DNA from 4 places in the Azospirillum sp. UENF 312511 genome. Region 2 is predicted to be linked to each of the others. Evidence: riboswitches for the same ligand, from Rfam matches in the RefSeq annotation. Region 2 holds a riboswitch; each other region holds the start of a gene.
What was found. A riboswitch is a leader RNA that binds a small molecule or an ion and turns the genes downstream of it on or off. The one in region 2 is predicted to bind thiamine pyrophosphate.
Positions count from the first base shown of each region.

Region 1 (4,226 bases), on a different contig from region 2:
CCGCGACCGCACTGAGCACCATCGGGTCCCGTCCTCAGGGCGGGGCCAACCCTCTCGATTGTCCGGCTTTCGAAAGCCCGAAAAATTTTTGGATGAAAAGGGCAACACGCCAAAAGTTCGTGTTGCCAACAATCATGTCTCTGGCATACCATATGCCGTATCTGGAGCGCCACGAACGCAGGGACGGCGTGACCGGCTCTCCAGCTCATCATTGAACCATGACTCACATCGGCACGGAACAAGGCCGCCCATGACGCGGCGATGCGGACGCTCGCTCGGACGCCGCTCGCCCGCCCAAGGGGACCCTCATGCCCGGTATCAAAGCGTCGCAATCCCACGGGAGGGAATGATGGTTGGATCGACAGAATCCCAGAGGCCAGCTTTTAACAGTTCCGGCGGCTCGCAGGCGCCCATCTCCGAAGGCGCGCGCTGGATGCAGATCGTCGTCGGCATCGTCTGCATGGTCGCCGCGGCCAACATCCAGTACGCCTGGACGCTCTTCGTGCCGGAAATCCAGGCCACCCATGGCTGGACCCGCGCTTCGATCCAGACCGCCTTCACCGTCTTCGTCGTCGTCCAGACCTGGCTGACCCCCATCGAAGGCTACTTCATCGACCGTTACGGCCCCCGCGCCATCGTCGCCTTCGGCGGCGTGATGACCGGCCTCTCCTGGATCATCGACAGCTACGCCGGCTCGCTCGGCATGCTCTATGTCGGTTCGGCCATCGGCGGCATCGGCGTCGGCTGCGTCTACGCCACCTGCGTCAACAGCGCGTTGAAGTGGTTCCCGGACAAGCGCGGCCTTGCCGTCGGCCTGACCGCGGGCGGCTACGGCGCCGGCTCGGCCGTGACGATCCTGCCGATCGCCAACATGATCCACTCCTCGGGCTATCAGGCGACCTTCTTCTGGTTCGGCCTGCTGCAGGGCACGATCATCCTCATCGCCGCCTACTTCCTGCGCGCCCCGCAGAAGGATCAGGTGAAGGCCTCGACCAAGGTCCTGCAGTCCCGCCGCGACTATACGCTCAAGGAAGCGCTGCAGACGCCGGTCTTCTGGGTCATGATGGTCATGTTCATCTGCACCGTCTCGGGCGGTCTGATGGCGGTGGCCCAGCTCGGCGTGATCGCCCACGATCTGGGCGTGAAGGAAGCCCCGATCAGCCTGTTCGGCATCACCATGGCGGCTCTGCCCTTCGCGCTGATGCTCGACCGCGTGATGAACGGCATCTCCCGTCCGCTGTTCGGCTTCGTCTCCGACCACATCGGCCGTGAAGCGACCATGTTCATCGCCTTCACCTTTGAAGGCCTCGGCATCCTGATGCTCAGCCGCTTCGGCCACGACCCGATCATGTTCCTGATCCTGTCGGGTCTGGTGTTCCTGGCCTGGGGCGAAGTGTACAGCCTGTTCAGCGCCACCTCGGCGGACACCTTCGGCACCAAGCATGCGGCGAAGATCTACGGCGTGCTGTACTGCGCCAAGGGCGTCGCGGCCCTGCTGGTCCCGCTGGGCAACCTGCTGATGGAAGCCACCGGCACCTGGGCGACCGTGCTCTACATCTGCGCCACCATGGACCTCATCGCGGCCTTCTGCGCCATCGCGATCCTGCGGCCCATGCTGCGCAAGCACCACGCCCGCAACGCCGAACTCGCCGCCCAGCAGGGTGCGGGTGGGCTGGCGGTGCAGCCCGGCCACTGATTGGCCCGCGAAGTTTCAGTTTCTTGTCTCGAATGACGGCCGCCGCGCGCACCCCGCGCGGCGGCCTTCTTTCATTCCAGGAAGAAGGGACGGTTGTGGCCCTCGCCGGACTGGTTGAAGCGGTCCGACGACCAGAGGCCGTCCGGTTGCTCGTCCTGCGGATCGGAAGTCCACTCGTCGTCCTCCCGCATCAGCAAAGTCAGGCCGTGGCCCATCAGGCCGGCCAGGGCGACGAAGGCGATCATCTGGGATTCGAGCATGGGACAGGCTCCGGGCACTCGGGAGGGGGCGTTGCTTCTTGTTGTTGTGATGCAGCATAGGGGGCCGGCTCAGGCTGCGCAATAGGATTTTGTATACCAGATAATGGATACCAGAATCGCGCCAATTGTATTGATCGGGTGGGATTCGCCGTGAATCGCGCCTTGAATAGCGTTGACGTGGGTGGGGCGGATGGTTCAGCATGGCGACGTTCCAAGGGGAGCCCCATAGCACGGGGCTGAGATGATGCCGTAAGGCGCCGAACCCTTTGAACCTGATCCGGGTCGTACCGGCGTAGGGACAGGAACAAACGGGCCATGGTCACGCGCATCCCCATTGCGCACCCCTCCATGGGGACCGCTCCGGTCGTCCGTTCTGCCGCTCCGTCACACCCGGGTCTCCAACGATCCTATGTGCGATGGAGATCCACAGCAGATGCCCGACACTCTTCCCCCCGCTTCCCAGAAGGCCGCGCCGTCCGACCATTTCTCGGTGACGACCGGCCCGCTGCCGTCGTCCAGCAAGGTCCATGTGGCCGGGGAGCGCTTCCCCGACCTGCGCGTGGCGATGCGCGACATCCATGTCGGCGGCGGCGAGCCACCGGTGCGCGTCTACGACACCTCCGGCCCCTACAGCGATCCCGCCGTGCAGACCGACATCCGCCGCGGCTTGGCCGAACTGCGCCGCTCCTGGATCGAGGCCCGCGGCGACGTCGAGGCCTATGAGGGCCGCGAGGTCCGTCCGGAGGACGACGGGCTGCGCGTCGGCGAGACGCGCGCCGTGCCCGTCTTCGACCGCGCCGGGCGCCGTCCGCTGCGCGGCAAGCCGGGCCGGGCGGTCACGCAGATGGCCTATGCCCGAGCCGGCATCGTCACGCCGGAGATGGAATACATCGCCGTTCGCGAGAATCTGGGCCGCCAGCGGCTGGCCGAGGCGGCGGCGCGGGATGGTGACGACTTCGGCGCCTCCATCCCCGACCATGTGACCCCGGAGTTCGTCCGCGACGAGGTGGCGCGCGGGCGGGCGATCATCCCGTCCAACATCAACCACCCCGAATCGGAGCCGATGATCATCGGCCGCAACTTCCTCACCAAGATCAACGCGAACATCGGCAACTCCGCCGTCGCGTCCTCGGTGGGGGAGGAGGTCGACAAGATGGTCTGGTCGATCCGCTGGGGCGCCGACACCGTGATGGACCTGTCCACCGGCCGCAACATCCACACCACCCGCGAATGGATCCTGCGCAACAGCCCTGTTCCGATCGGCACCGTGCCGATCTACCAGGCGCTGGAGAAGGTCGGCGGCAAGGCCGAGGACCTGACCTGGGAGATCTTCCGCGACACGCTGATCGAGCAGGCGGAGCAGGGGGTGGACTATTTCACCATCCACGCCGGCATCCGTCTGGCGCACATCCCGCTGACCGCCAAGCGCACCACGGGCATCGTGTCGCGCGGCGGCTCGATCATGGCGAAATGGTGCCTGTCCCACCACCGCGAGAGCTTCCTCTACGAGCGGTTCGAGGAGATCTGCGAGATCATGAAGGCGTACGACGTCGCCTTCTCGCTGGGTGACGGGCTGCGCCCCGGCTCCATCGCCGACGCCAACGACGCCGCCCAGTTCGCCGAGCTGGAGACGCTGGGCGAACTGACCAAGATCGCCTGGAAGCACGACGTGCAGGTGATGATCGAGGGGCCGGGCCATGTGCCCATGCACAAGATCAAGGCCAACGTCGACAAGCAGCTGGCGCTGTGCGGCGAGGCGCCCTTCTACACGCTCGGGCCGCTGACCACCGACATCGCGCCGGGCTACGACCACATCACCAGCGCCATCGGAGCCGCCATGATCGGCTGGTTCGGCACGGCGATGCTCTGCTATGTCACGCCCAAGGAGCATCTGGGGCTGCCGGACCGCGACGACGTCAAGGTGGGCGTGGTCACCTACAAGATCGCCGCCCACGCCGCCGACCTCGCCAAGGGCCATCCCGGCGCCCAGGAACGCGACGACGCCCTGTCGCGCGCCCGCTTCGAGTTCCGCTGGCGCGACCAGTTCCATCTGTCGCTGGACCCCGAGACGGCAGAGCGCTTCCACGACCAGACCCTTCCGGCGGAGGGGGCGAAGGTCGCGCATTTCTGTTCGATGTGCGGGCCGAAGTTCTGCTCGATGAAGATCACGCAGGAGGTGCGGGAGTACGCCAACTCCGGCATGGCCGAGATGTCGGAGAGCTTCCGCGCCAAGGGCGGGGAGATTTATTTGGAGGAGGGGCAGGCGGCGG
Region 1 is NZ_JBSNCG010000003.1:84,454-88,679, reverse strand. It holds gene oxlT (oxalate/formate MFS antiporter) at 434-1,696, shown strand; gene ACWPN7_RS11725 (hypothetical protein) at 1,768-1,956, opposite strand; TPP riboswitch at 2,161-2,273, shown strand; gene thiC (phosphomethylpyrimidine synthase ThiC) at 2,390-4,226, shown strand, end outside.
Region 1: it holds a riboswitch for thiamine pyrophosphate, as region 2 does, so the genes downstream of both, thiC (phosphomethylpyrimidine synthase ThiC) here and thiO (glycine oxidase ThiO) in region 2, are expected to answer to the same signal.

Region 2 (4,226 bases):
ATGATCCCCTCCTGACCGTCGATGTCGGTGTAGGCGTACTCCATCGTCACATCCGCTGGCCGGTGGTGTCGGTTCTTCTCGGGCTGCGCGAGGTGAAAAGCCCCGCGCGCATTATGGGTGCACGAATTGTGAAGCCTACGCAAGCAATTGCGCGCAGGGCTGGAGGTCCCGAGCCGGCCCGCCGGGCTGGACAAAAGGGCGGCACACCTATATTCGGTGGGCGCCCCGGCGGGAACCCGCAAGGGCTCCCCACCAACCCGCAAACGCCGGTGCGCCATGGTCGGCCGATCGCAGGACCATGCCGTCACGCCGCATTGCCATCGTGAAGGGAGGGTGCCGCCATGCACACCGACCGCCAGGAACCGGATCGTATCCAGGACGATGTGCCGCACCCGGCCGAACGCCCCGACCCGCCCCGCGAGGACGGCGAGGAGGAGCGCGCCTATGGTGTGGAGCCCGAGTTCGTCGAGGAGGTCGTCGAACGGCTGCACGCCGGACGGCGCGACGAGCTGCGGGCCGAGCTGGACACGCTTCATCCCGCCGACATCGCCGACCTGATCGAGCAGCTGGGCCACGATGACCGGGAGTCGCTGATCGGCGTCCTGCGCCCCGACTTCGACGGCGAGGTGCTGAGCTACCTCAACCCAGATCTCCGCGAGGAGATCGTCGAGCTGTTCGAGCCGAAGGAACTGGCCGCCGCCGTCGCGGAGCTGGACACCGACGACGCCGTCGACGTCATCGAGGATCTGGACGAGGACACCCGGCGCGAGGTTTTGGAGAATCTGCCGGCCGCCGACCGCGCGCTGGTCCAGGAGAACCTGACCTACGACGAGTACACCGCCGGCCGCCTGATGCAGCGCGATCTGGTGGCGGTGCCGCAGTTCTGGACGGTGGGCAAGACCATTGACTATGTCCGCGCCGCCACCGACGAGCTGCCGGAGGATTTCTACGACATCTTCGTCGTCGATCCGATGCACCGGGTGGTCGGGGCGGTGCCGCTGTCGCGCCTGCTGCGCCAGAAGCGGTCGGTCCGCATCGCCGATCTGGTGACGGGGGAGGTGGACACCATCCCCGCCACCATGGACCAGGAGGAGGTGGCGAACCTGTTCCGCCAATACGCCCTGGTCTCCGCCCCCGTGGTGGACGCTGGCGGGCGGCTGATCGGCGTCATCACCGTCGACGACGTGGTCCACATCATCGACGAGGAGGCCGAGGACGACATCGGCAAGCTGGGCGGCGTCGGCGACACCTCCATCTACCGCTCGGTTCTGGAAACCTCGCGCTCGCGCATTTCCTGGCTGGGGCTGAACCTGTTCACCGCCTTCGCGGCGGCGGGCGTCATCTCGCTGTTCGAGGCGACCATCGAGCAGATCGTGGCGCTGGCGGTGCTGATGCCGATCACCGCCTCGATGGGCGGCAACGCCGGGACCCAGACCCTGACCGTGGCGGTGCGCGCCCTGGCGACGCGCGAGTTGTCGTCCTCCAACGCGCCCCGCGTGGTGGGCAAGGAGGTTCTGGTCGGGCTGCTCAACGGCGCCGTCTTCGCCACGCTGGTGGGGGCCATCGCCGCGACGTGGTTCGAGCCGATGATCGGCCTCGTGATCGGCTGCGCCATGGTCATCAACCTGTTCGTCGCCGGGCTGTGCGGGGTGCTGATTCCCATCGGGCTGGACCGGCTGGGCGTCGATCCGGCGGTGGCGAGTTCGGTCTTCCTGACCACCATGACCGACGTCATCGGATTCCTGTCCTTCCTGGGGCTGGCGTCGCTTTTGTTGTTGTGACCAACGAAAAGGGGCTTGCCAAAGGCGGCTCTCTTCCGGATGATCCGCGCATTGGCTGGGGTGCCGTGCGGGATGCGCTCGCGCGGCTGAGATCACACCCATCGAACCTGTCTGGATAATGCCAGCGAAGGGAGCCGCCGCATGGTATCCGCGCCCTTATTTCATTCCGATTCCGCAAAGCCCACCGTCGCCGTGGTCGGCGCTGGGGTGATCGGCCTGTCCATCGCCTGGAGGCTGGCCGCCGCCGGCTGCCGGGTGGAGGTCTTCGACCGTGGCGCTGCCGGCCGGGGCGCCAGCCACGCCGCGGGCGGCATGCTCGCCGCCTGCGTGGAGACCGAACCCGGCGAAGAGAGCCTTCTGCCGCTGACCCGCGCCTCGCAGAACCTGTGGCCCGCCTTCGCGGCGGAGCTGGAGGCCGCCTCCGGCATGGCGGTGGACCTGCGCGACGAAGGCACCATGGTCATCGCGCTGAACGCCGACGACGCCGCCAAGGTGCGCTTCCTGCACGATTTCCAGACCAAGCTCGGCCTGCCGGTCGAGTGGTTGAGCGGGGCGGAGGTGCGGCGGCGCGAGCCCTACCTCCAGCCGGGCGTGGCCGGCGCGCTCTTCTGCGCCGGCGACCATCAGGTGGACAACCGCAAGGTCGCCGCCGCCCTGCACGCCGCTGCTTTGCGGGCTGGTGCCGTGGTGCACGAGTATGCAGAGATCGGCCGCATCGAGGTCCGTGGTGGTCGCGCCGTTGGCGTCCAGGTTGGTGACCGGCTGGTCGAGGCCGACCATGTGGTCCTGGCCGCCGGGGCGTGGTCGGGCTGGATAGACGGGCTGTCCCCGGCGGTGCGTCCGCCCGTGCGTCCGGTGAAGGGGCAGATGCTCTGCCTGCGCATGGACGCCCGCCTGCCGCTGCTGCGCCATGTGGTGTGGACCCCCGGCACCTACCTGATCCCGCGGCTGGACGGGCGGCTGTTGGTCGGCGCCACGACGGAGGAGCGCGGATTCGACGACCGGCTGACCGCGGGGGGCCAGTTCGCCCTGCTGGAAGGGGCGTGGCGTGCCCTACCGGGTATCGCCGAACTGCCCATCGAAGAGGCGTGGGCCGGTTTCCGCCCCGGCACCCGCGACGACGCCCCGATCCTCGGCCTCTCGGAGGTGGAGGGGCTGGTCTACGCCACCGGGCACCACCGCAACGGCATCCTGCTGACCCCGGTCACCGCGGATTCGATCGCGCGGCTGATCCTGACCGGGGAGGCTGATCCGGTGATCCGCCCCTTCGCGCTCGACCGCTTCGCCCAGCCCAGAGGAGCCGCGGCATGAGCGCGCGCATCCGCGTCAACGGGCGGGAGGAGGATCTCGCCGCCCCCACCGTCGCCGCCCTGCTGGCCGGGCGGGGAATCGCCGCGGGCACCCGCGGGGTCGCGGTCGCCCTCAACGGCGCCGTCCTGCCGTCCCGCCGCTGGGACGAGACGCCGCTGTCCGCGGGCGACGCCCTGGAGATCATCCGCCCCGTGCAGGGCGGCTGAAATTCTCACCCGCCGGAGCGCGGGTCCGACATTCAAGGAAACACCCATGAACGACACGCTCACCATAGCGGGCCGTGAGTTCCGCTCGCGCCTGTTTCTCGGCACCGCTGGCTATCCGAACCAGCAGGTCATGCTTGACGCGCTGGCGGCCAGCGGCAGCGAACTGGTCACTCTGGCCATCCGCCGCATCAGCCTGGACGGCTATTCGGAAAGCCTCGTCGACGTCATCGGGGACCGCGCCGGACTGCTGCCCAACACCGCCGGCTGCCTGACCGCCAAGGAGGCGGTGCTGACTGCGCAGCTCGCCCGCGAGGCGCTGGATGTGGACTGGATCAAGCTGGAGGTCATCGGCGACCGCGAGCTGCTCTACCCCGACGTCGAGGAGCTGCTGCGCGCGACGGAGGAGCTGGTGGCCGATGGCTTCACCGTTCTGCCCTACTGCAACGACGATCCGGTGACCTGCCGCAAGCTCGCCGATCTGGGTGCTGCGGCGGTGATGCCGCTGGGCGCCTTCATCGGCTCGGGGTTGGGCATCCGCAACCCGCACGCCATCGAGACGATCTGCGCGCGCAGCCCGGTGCCGGTGGTCCTGGACGCCGGAATCGGCACGGCGTCGGACGCCGCGCTGGCGATGGAGCTGGGCTGCGCCGCCGTCCTGCTGAACACTGCGGTGTCGAAGGCGCGCGATCCGGTGCGCATGGCGGCGGCGATGCGCGACGCGGTGGCGGCGGGGCGGGCGGCCCGTCTGGCCGGGCGCATGCCGAAACGGGCCTTCGCGGAGGCGTCGAGCCCGCAGCTCGGCTTGATCGGAACGTAAGGCTGGCGCAGGGTAAGGGCCGCCCGAACACAATCAGAGAGACCCGAGACGTGCCCAAGACCTTCGAACCGCGCGATCCGGACTGGGAGGCGCGCTGCCGCGCCGGCTTCG
Region 2 is NZ_JBSNCG010000002.1:396,390-400,615, forward strand. It holds gene ACWPN7_RS10210 (STAS domain-containing protein) at 1-44, opposite strand, end outside; gene mgtE (magnesium transporter) at 342-1,781, shown strand; TPP riboswitch at 1,828-1,931, shown strand; gene thiO (glycine oxidase ThiO) at 1,923-3,092, shown strand; gene thiS (sulfur carrier protein ThiS) at 3,089-3,298, shown strand; gene ACWPN7_RS10230 (thiazole synthase) at 3,345-4,115, shown strand; gene ACWPN7_RS10235 (PaaI family thioesterase) at 4,166-4,226, shown strand, end outside.

Region 3 (4,226 bases), on a different contig from region 2:
GACGGGCCACCAGGATGACCAGCAGCGTGGCGTAGAGCAGCCCCAGCGCCACCGGATAGGACAGCACCGACGACACCCCCACCTCGAACAGCGCGATCAGCAGCGCGCCGGCCACCGCCCCGGGGACCGAGCCCCAGCCGCCGATGGTCACGGCAATGTAGGCCTTGAGGATCAGGTCGCCGCCCGCCGTCGGCGTGACGAAGTAGCGGTTGGCAAGCAGCAGCCCCGCCGCCCCGGCGAAGGCGGTGCCGAGCGCGAAGGTGATCAGGATCATCGCCGTCACCGGCACGCCGCAGGCCCGCGCCATCTCCGGGTCCTGGGCCGTGGCGCGCAGGCGCCGGCCGAGCTGGGTCCGCCCGAACAGCCATTGCTGCCCGGCGATGAGCAGAGCGGCAACGGCGATGATCGCCAGCGACTGCTCCGCCACCACCAAGCCACCGAGGTCGAGCGTCCCCCCGCTCAGCAGCGGCGGGGCCGCCCGCGGTTCCGGCCCGAACAGGGCGGAGGCGCCGTTCTGCAGGATGATGCCCGCCGCGATCGTGCTGATGAAGACCGCCACCGGTGGGCGGCGCCGCAGCGGCAGATAGGCCGCAGCCGCCAGCAGCAGCCCCAGCCCGGCCATCAGCACCAGCACCACCGGCAGCAGGAGCAGCCCGGGCAGCGGCAGATACCCCGGCAGATGCGGCGCCAGCGCCACGCCGAGCAGCCCGCCGGCCATCACGAGATCGCCCTGCGCGAAATTCACCGCCGCGGTGGCGTTCAGCACCAGCACGAAGCCCAGCGCGACCAGCGCGTAGGCCGCGCCCAGGGCGAGGCCGTTGACGAGAAGCTGCAGGGTGATCAAGGCCCGCTCACTTCACCGCGCCGGTCACCACACCGGTCAGGTTGTCGTAGCGCTTGGCGATCGCCGGCACCCGTGAGGCGCCGTCGTAGCAAACGATCACCGCGGAATGCGCCATGTTGCCCTTGCCGTCCGACCGGTAGGTCATGGCGAGGCCCTGGTGGGTCCCGCCGGACAAAGTCTTGCGCACCGCCTCCGCGCTGTCCGCGCCGCCCTGCACAGCCGCCAGCACCATGCGGATGCCGTCATACTGGCCGAGCGCGAAGGCGTCCGGCTCCGCGTTGAAGGCGGCGCGGTAGGCGGCGGTGAAGGCCTCCACCTCTGGGTTGCCGCCGGAGATCGGCGAGGCCGCCGTCTCGGCGCAGACGCCCTTCAGCTCGGCCGGCTCCAGAAGCGCCGCGGTGCTCGGCTGGTGCATGGCGGAGCCGGCGACGATCGGCACCGCCACCCCGTTGGCTGCCGCCTGCCGGATGAACAGGGCGGTCGGGCCGGAATGCAGGTGCAGCACCAGCACGTCGGGCTTGGCGGCCAGCGCCTTTGTCAGGACCGCCAGCAGATCCTTGGCGGCAGGGTCCACCCCCTCCTCGAACACCGGCTCGACGCCGAGCTTCTTGAAGGCCTGCTCCAGATGGGCCTTGCCGCTCTGCCCGTAGGCCGTCGTCTGGTAGATCACCGCCGGGCGCTTCTTGCCCAACTCCTCCGTCACGTACCGGGCGTGGGCCTCCTTGGTCACGGCGTCGCCGGGGAAGAAGCGGAAGACCCAGGGGTTGCCCTGCTCGGTGATGCTCGCCGTGCCGGAGACCGTGACCAGCGGAATGCCGTAATCCTGGGCCAGCGGCAGCATCGCCAGCATCTGCGTGCCCAGCATGCTGGCCGCCACCGCCGTGACCTTGCCGCCTGCCGCGCGCTCCAGCGCCGTGACCGCAGCCTCCGGCGAGGTGCCGGTGTCGATCACCTCCGACCGCACCGCGACACCCGCGGGCGCGTCCTTCAGCGCCAGGACGGCGCCGTTGCGCTGGCTCGTCCCCTCCAGCGACAGGAAGCCGGTCAACGGCACCAGCACGGGGACCGAGGCCTCGCCCGCCCGCGCCGCGCCGGGCAGGAGCGACGACGAAAAGGCCGCCGTAAAGACCGTTGCCGAGAGGATGGAAAGGAAGCGCCGCATGGATGTGTCTCCTCCTGCCCGGCGAAGAACCGCGCGAGGACGAGGAGGCCAGGGGTGTAGCGGCGGCACAGCCTCGAACGCTTGGCTCCCTTCGCTGGCATGACCCAGATCAGGTTCGATGGGTGTGGTCTCAGCCCGCCTTGCGGCAGGCACCCCAGCCGTTCGTGTGCACAGTGTGAGCCCGGCGCGCGGCTGTCAAGCGGCGGCCCGGCGCCTTTTCACAATTTCGCAACGCAACAGACACCGGAGAGTCGCGCTTCCCGTGGTTCCTTCCGCCGCCCCCGGCCCGCGCCGGACCGTTGCCCCAACCGGAAAGTCGTCACGAAGCATGCGGCCCACCCCGTCGCACAGCACCGTCACCCTGCACCCCTTCGCCACGGCGCAGGGCGGACGCGGGCTGCGCACCGTCCTGTCGGGGCGGATCGACCACGCCGCCCTGCCCGGCCTGACGCCGCTGCTCCGCCGCGTCGCGGACGCGCGGGCAGTGACCCTGTGCGTCGATCTGGGGCGGGTGGAGTTCCTCGATTCCTGCGGCATCGGCATTTTGCTGGCGCTCCGCAATGCGGTGCTCGACCACGGCGGCGCCATCGCCTTCGAAAATCACCCGCCGCGGATCCGGCGCGTGCTGGAACGCAGCCGGATCGTCGCCCTGACGGACTCCCCGCGCATCATTGACGGCGGGCTGGCGCTTCCCGCCGCCGCCTGACCCGTCAGTCGCCGCGGCGCAGCGTTTCCCGATAGAGGATGTAGAGCCCGCTGGCGATGATGATCCCGGCACCGGCCAGCACCGTGGGGGTCGGCACGTCGCCGAAGACCAGGAAGCCGAGCAGGGTCGCCCAGATCATCCCCGTGTATTCGAAGGGCGCCACCACCGCGGCGCGGCCCAGGCGGAAGGCCTGGGTCATCAGCACCTGCGCCGCGCCGCCCAGCGTGCCGACCAGAAGCATCAGCCCCAGGTCGAAGCCGCCCGGCTGCACCCAGTCGGGGATCGCCGCCACGCCGCTTACCACCGTGGTGGTCAGCAGCAGATAGACGACGATGGCCGTGTTGCTTTCCGTCCGCGACAGGCCGCGCACCGCGATCATCGCCAGCGCGTAGAAGAAGGCTGCGGCCACACCGACGAAAATCGGCAGGAGCGGCGCGTCGGCCTCCGGGCGGGCCATCACCACCACGCCACCGAAGCCGACCAGCACCGCCGCCCAACGCCGCCAGCCCACCGGCTCGCCGAGCAGCGGCATGGACAGCGCCGTGATGAACAGCGGCCCGGCGAAGCTCAGCACATAGACCTCGGCCAGCGGCAGATGCTTGAAGGCGTAGAAGAAGCAGCCCATCGACAGCAGCCCGGCCAGCGAACGGAAGACGTGGGCGACCGGGCGCCGTGTGCGCATCCCGCCCCACCCGCTGCGCGCCACCGAGATGCCGCCGACCAGCACCACCGCCACCACCGACCGCGCGAACATGAGCTGCGCCACCGGATAGCCGCTGCTCAAGTATTTGATGAGCGTGTCCATGCCCGCGAACAGGAAGATGGCCAGCACGAAGCAGCCGATGGCACGGCGGGTGTCGTCGCTGGCGGCAGCGGCGGGAAGAGCGGCGGCTTGGGTCATGATTGCACAGTATATGAGCAGCCCGGATGCTGCCCAATGCCGCAACCGCAGGTCTGGCCCGCGCCACATCGCCCGGAGGCCACATTGCCCAGAGAAAGCACCGGCGTTTCACGCTTCGTGAATCGACGTTCGGGCGTTTGGCGAAGCGGCCCCGGCCTTTCGCGGATCGGCGCTGGCCCCGTCCGGTGCCTCGGACAGTCTGGCGGGCGTCACCACCGCAAGGGTCCGCCATGCCGACCGTAGCCTCGCTCACCGCCACACTCGCCACCAAGGTGAAAGCCGCCGCCTGCCGTTTCCTGCCGGAGCGGGTCATTGCCCCGATCCTTGCCCGCCGTCTGGCCGAGCGCGAGCCCCACCCCTGGCCCGCGCCCGCCGTCCTTGGGCAAAAGGACGGTGTCGTCGTGGTGGGCGCCGGCATCGGCGGGCTGACCGCGGCGGCCCTGCTGGCGGAGGCAGGGGTCCGCGTCACCGTCCTGGAAGCGCACGACCGCCCGGGCGGCTATTGCTCCTCCTGGGAGCGCAAGGTCCGGCTGCGCGACGGGACGGTCGGGCGTTTCATCTTCGATGCCGGGGTGCACGACGTCAGCGGCACCCGTCCGGATGGCCCGGTCGG
Region 3 is NZ_JBSNCG010000003.1:351,222-355,447, forward strand. It holds gene ACWPN7_RS13035 (branched-chain amino acid ABC transporter permease) at 1-844, opposite strand, end outside; gene ACWPN7_RS13040 (ABC transporter substrate-binding protein) at 852-2,006, opposite strand; TPP riboswitch at 2,076-2,173, opposite strand; gene ACWPN7_RS13045 (STAS domain-containing protein) at 2,335-2,712, shown strand; gene ACWPN7_RS13050 (DMT family transporter) at 2,717-3,613, opposite strand; gene ACWPN7_RS13055 (phytoene desaturase family protein) at 3,844-4,226, shown strand, end outside.
Region 3: it holds a riboswitch for thiamine pyrophosphate, as region 2 does, so the genes downstream of both, ACWPN7_RS13040 (ABC transporter substrate-binding protein) here and thiO (glycine oxidase ThiO) in region 2, are expected to answer to the same signal.

Region 4 (4,226 bases), on a different contig from region 2:
GCCGCGTCGGTGTAGGCGACCGCCCAGCTTCCCGCCGGATCGCCGAGCAGGGCGCGGCTGGCGTCGGCAAAGCCCTTCGTCTCCTCCGCGTTGCGCCAGGACGCGACGCTGCCCGCCTCGCCCATCGACAGGGGACGGCGCGGGAACTTGCTGCCCAGCGCGTCCAGCTCGTGCGCCAGATAGCCGGCGAATTCGCGCGGCGACACCCGCCCGCCGCGCTCCACGAAAAAAGTCTGGGGCGAGTAGCAGCCCTGCTGGTCGTAGCGCGCCACGTCGTAGGCCGCCTGCCGCGCCACCGCCCCCGCCTTCCCGGCGTCGAGCGCGGAGCGGGCGACCATGCCGAAGCTGATCTTGTGGCCGTAGGGCAGGAAGCGCGCGGTGATCGGCACCCGCGCCCGGATGGCCTCCAGCGCGTCGTTGCCGCCATAGGCGACCACCGTGTCGGCGCGGCCCAGCCACGCGCGCTCCGCCGCTTCGTCGCCGCCCTTCCACCAGACGATGGCGATGCAGTCGGCCAGCTCCGGGTCGATCTCCGCCAGGATCTGCGCGAACCAGCCGGCGAACAGCGGCTCGGCGCTCGGCAGCTTGCCGACCGTGCCGGCCTTGACCAGCAGGCCGGAGATCAGGCTCCACAGCGGCAGGCCCGGCACGTTGCCCGCCCAGACATGCAGCAGCAGTTCCGGCCCGAAGGCGTGGGCGAAGCCGCCCTTGGGCATCGGCTGGAAATCGTCGAGCACCGCCGGGTTGGCGAAATCCTCGGTGATGAACTTCCGCAGCTCCGGCCCGCGGAAGGTTTTCAGATAGCCGGTCAGACCCAGCCGGACCATCTCGGCGTCGTAGCCGGTGACCAGCGGCAGCAGACGTTCCGCCTTCTGCCGCCAGGGATTGTCGCGGTTGAGCAGCCGGGCGACGGCGCGGTCGATGGTGGCGGCGATTTCCGCGACGGTGCGGTGTCTCAGATAGGTCCGCGCGTTCGTCCGCACCCGCGTTGCCAATTCAGCGACCTGTGCCTCGCTCAGCACCGGCACCGCCACGTCGAGCGTCTCGGCACCGCGCCGGAAGGTCAGCGTCCGCCAGTCCACCGCGTCGGCGGACAACCCCGGCAGATGCCCGGCGCGCTCCATCAAGCCAACGGCCATGGGGCCCGCGCCGCTTTGAGGAAGTCCTCGACCGCCATGGAGCAGCCCTTGGCATCCGCCCCGTCCGCCCGGCCGAGAAGCTGGAAGCCGCCGTCCACCTCCACCCCCGCATCCTCGGTCAGGATGGCCGAGGCGCAGTTGAAATGGGCCAGATCGTGATGGACCAGAACGCCGACGCTGCCGTGCGGCACCTCCTGCCCGGTCAGCGGGTTGATGACCCGGCTGCGGATCCAGTGCGGGCCGGACTTCACCGACGGGCAGGCCTCGTTGCCGTCGTCGTAGAACTGGGTGCTCAGCTCGGTCATGCCGTACATGTTGATGCACAGCCGGCGCGGCACGCCGAAGGTGGCGGACAGGCGGCCGTAGAACTCCTCCGCCGCCATCTCGCGCGACTGGCCCTTGAAGCCGCCGGTGTCGAGGATGCGGCTGCCCGCCGGCAGGGCGAAGCTCCGCCCCCGCTCGGCCAGCGCGTCCATCAGATGCACGACGCTGAAGCTCGCCCCCAGCAGGGCGTAGGGTTCACCGGTCGCCTCGGCGCGGGACAGCGCGTCGATGGCCCCGTCCACGTCCAGCCCGGCGTCGGAGACGAAATAGCGGCTCTCCGCGGTCCCGAATTCGCTTTTCGCCAGCGCCAGATAATGGGCGAGCGAGGAGTTGGGCATCGCCTGCTCGGTCGGGAACAGGATGCCCATGCGCAGCCGTTCAAAGTCACCCATGAAGCGGCGGCGGAAATTGACGGTCATCGAGCGGTCGTAGACCGCCAGCGTCGGATGGTGGCTCTTGCCGCGCACGCCCTTGGTGGTGCCGCTGGTCATGAAGACGTGCGGGCACTCCTCCGGCGGGCGTCCGCTCAGCGTCAGGTCCTTGAAGGCGCTGATCGGCACGGCGGGCACGTCGCGCCAGCTCTTCACCGTGCGCAGGGTGCGCGCCCGCTGGGTGGCGAAGCGGCGGTAGGGGGCGTTGGTCTCGAACTGGTGGGCGAAGACGGCCAGCGCCATGCGGTTGAACGCCTCTTCGTCCGCCTCTCCGGCGGCGATGAAGGCCAGCAGCTCTTCGACAAGTCGGGCTTCGGTCACGTCCGGACACACCTTTTGCAGCGCCAACAAACTGTTGCCGGGACAAGCGGTGTCTGGATGGAATGGGGGTACGCCGTGCCGCCCTTCAGTCCCGTCCCTACGCCGGTATGACCCGGATCAGGTTCGATGGGTCACCGCGTTGTCCGGATGAAAGCGCCGGACCGGCGGAGTCTCAGCCTCCTAGCGAGGCCCCCCAGGGAACACTTTGCAAGCTAAGGGACCGGCCCCCGCCCGTCAAGGAGGTCGGGTTCGAGGGTAGGGTGATCGCATTTGAAATCCCCTCTCCCCTCCGGGGAGAGGGTTAGGGTGAGGGGGTTGCGCTTGTGCCGGACGAACCGCCTTGCGCAACCCCCTCACCGGCCCTACGGGCCACCCTCTCCCCAGGGGGAGAGGGCTATGAAAGTCAAATGCGATTGCCCTGGTTCAGGGAGGTCGGGTTCAGGCGGCGGCCTTCACCACCTCCAAGACCATGGCGATCTCGTCGATGACGTTGTTCTGGCTCTCCATCGCCTCCATCACCTCCTGGTTCGTGACTTCTCCGGACGCCAGCTTGTGGTGCCAGCGCGGAGTCGGGGCGTAGGTGATCGACAGCGTACGGAAATCGACGTTCAGATGCATGGCCAGCCGGGTGTTGGGCCAGCCGCGCTCGATGAATTTCCGGTTCTCCTCCATCGAGAACAGGCTCAGCACGTTGGGCGTGATCGGGCGGACGTGGGTCGGGTCGCCGAGATAGCCCTCGCTGCGCGGGTGCGGCACCTTGATGGTGATCCGCGCGCCGTGGCGGCAGACGCGGTACAGCTCCTTCATGATGTTCAGGAAGCCCTCGGTCGTCTGGCCCATATGCTCCAGCGCGTGGATGAGCTGGACGTCGGCGACGCTGCTCTCCTCGAACGGCCAGGGCACGACCTCCAGGTCGGCCACGATGTCCGGCCCAAAGGTGCCGTACTTGTCCACGTTCACGTAACCGGCAAGCCGCGTGTCGCCGCAGCCAAGGTTGAGCTTGAGGTTCGACATCGCGCGCGCTTCCCGCCAGCCGTTGTTGTTGCCACGAACGCGACCCTACACCTCCCGCCGCAACAGCGACAGGGCGGCCATCGCCATCACCTGCGCGGAATGGACCATGTCGTCGATGTCCACATACTCGTCCGGCTGGTGGGCGAGGTCGAGGATGCCGGGGCCGTAGGCGATGCAGTCCTTCAGATGCCCGACCCGCGCGATGTGCTTCTGGTCGTAGGTGCCGGGGGACACCACCTGCGCCGCTGGGCGGCCCAGCACCGTCTCGATGGCCGCCCCCACCGCCCGCACCACCGGCGCGTCGGCGTCGGTCAAGGTGGGCAGGAAGGCCAGCACCTCGCGCAGCTCGTAGTCGAAGCCGGGGCGCTCGCGGCGCAGACCCTCCAGAATGCCGACGATCTCCGCCCGCACCTCCTCCGGGTCCTCCTCGATCAAATAGCGGCGGTCGATGACCATGCGGCAGCGGTCGGGCACCATCGGGCTGGGCAGGCCGCCATGATCCTCCGGCTGGCCGCCGTGGATGGCGTTGATGTTCAGGGTGGACTGCCGCGCCCCTTCCGGGACCACCGGCATGGTCGTGCGCTTGGCGGCCAGCCGGGGAATCAGCTCCGTCTCGATCCGGTGCAGCACGGCGCCCATGTGGCGCACCGCGCAGTTGCCGAGGAAGGGCATGGAGCCGTGGGCGACGCGGCCCTTCGTCTCGATCTCCGCCCACCAGACGCCGCGGTGGCCGATGCACACGCGGTCCACGTTCAGCGGCTCCGGAATGATGACGTGATCGACCCGCGGGCGGGAGAAGTAACCGAGCGTGGCAAGATGCCCGACCCCGCCGTAGCCGCCGGACTCCTCGTCCACCGTGCCGGAGATTTCCAGGGCACCGGGGAAGGGGATGCCCGCCTCCAATATCGCTTCAACGGCGATGATGGAGGCGGCGATCCCGCCCTTCATGTCGCAGGCGCCACGGCCGTAGACGCGCCCATCCTTCACGACGCCATCG
Region 4 is NZ_JBSNCG010000001.1:169,947-174,172, forward strand. It holds gene ACWPN7_RS00835 (acyl-CoA reductase) at 1-1,139, opposite strand, end outside; gene ACWPN7_RS00840 (LuxE/PaaK family acyltransferase) at 1,124-2,215, opposite strand; TPP riboswitch at 2,292-2,421, opposite strand; gene ACWPN7_RS00845 (class I SAM-dependent methyltransferase) at 2,654-3,229, opposite strand; gene ACWPN7_RS00850 (acetylornithine deacetylase/succinyl-diaminopimelate desuccinylase family protein) at 3,275-4,226, opposite strand, start outside.
Region 4: it holds a riboswitch for thiamine pyrophosphate, as region 2 does, so the genes downstream of both, ACWPN7_RS00840 (LuxE/PaaK family acyltransferase) here and thiO (glycine oxidase ThiO) in region 2, are expected to answer to the same signal.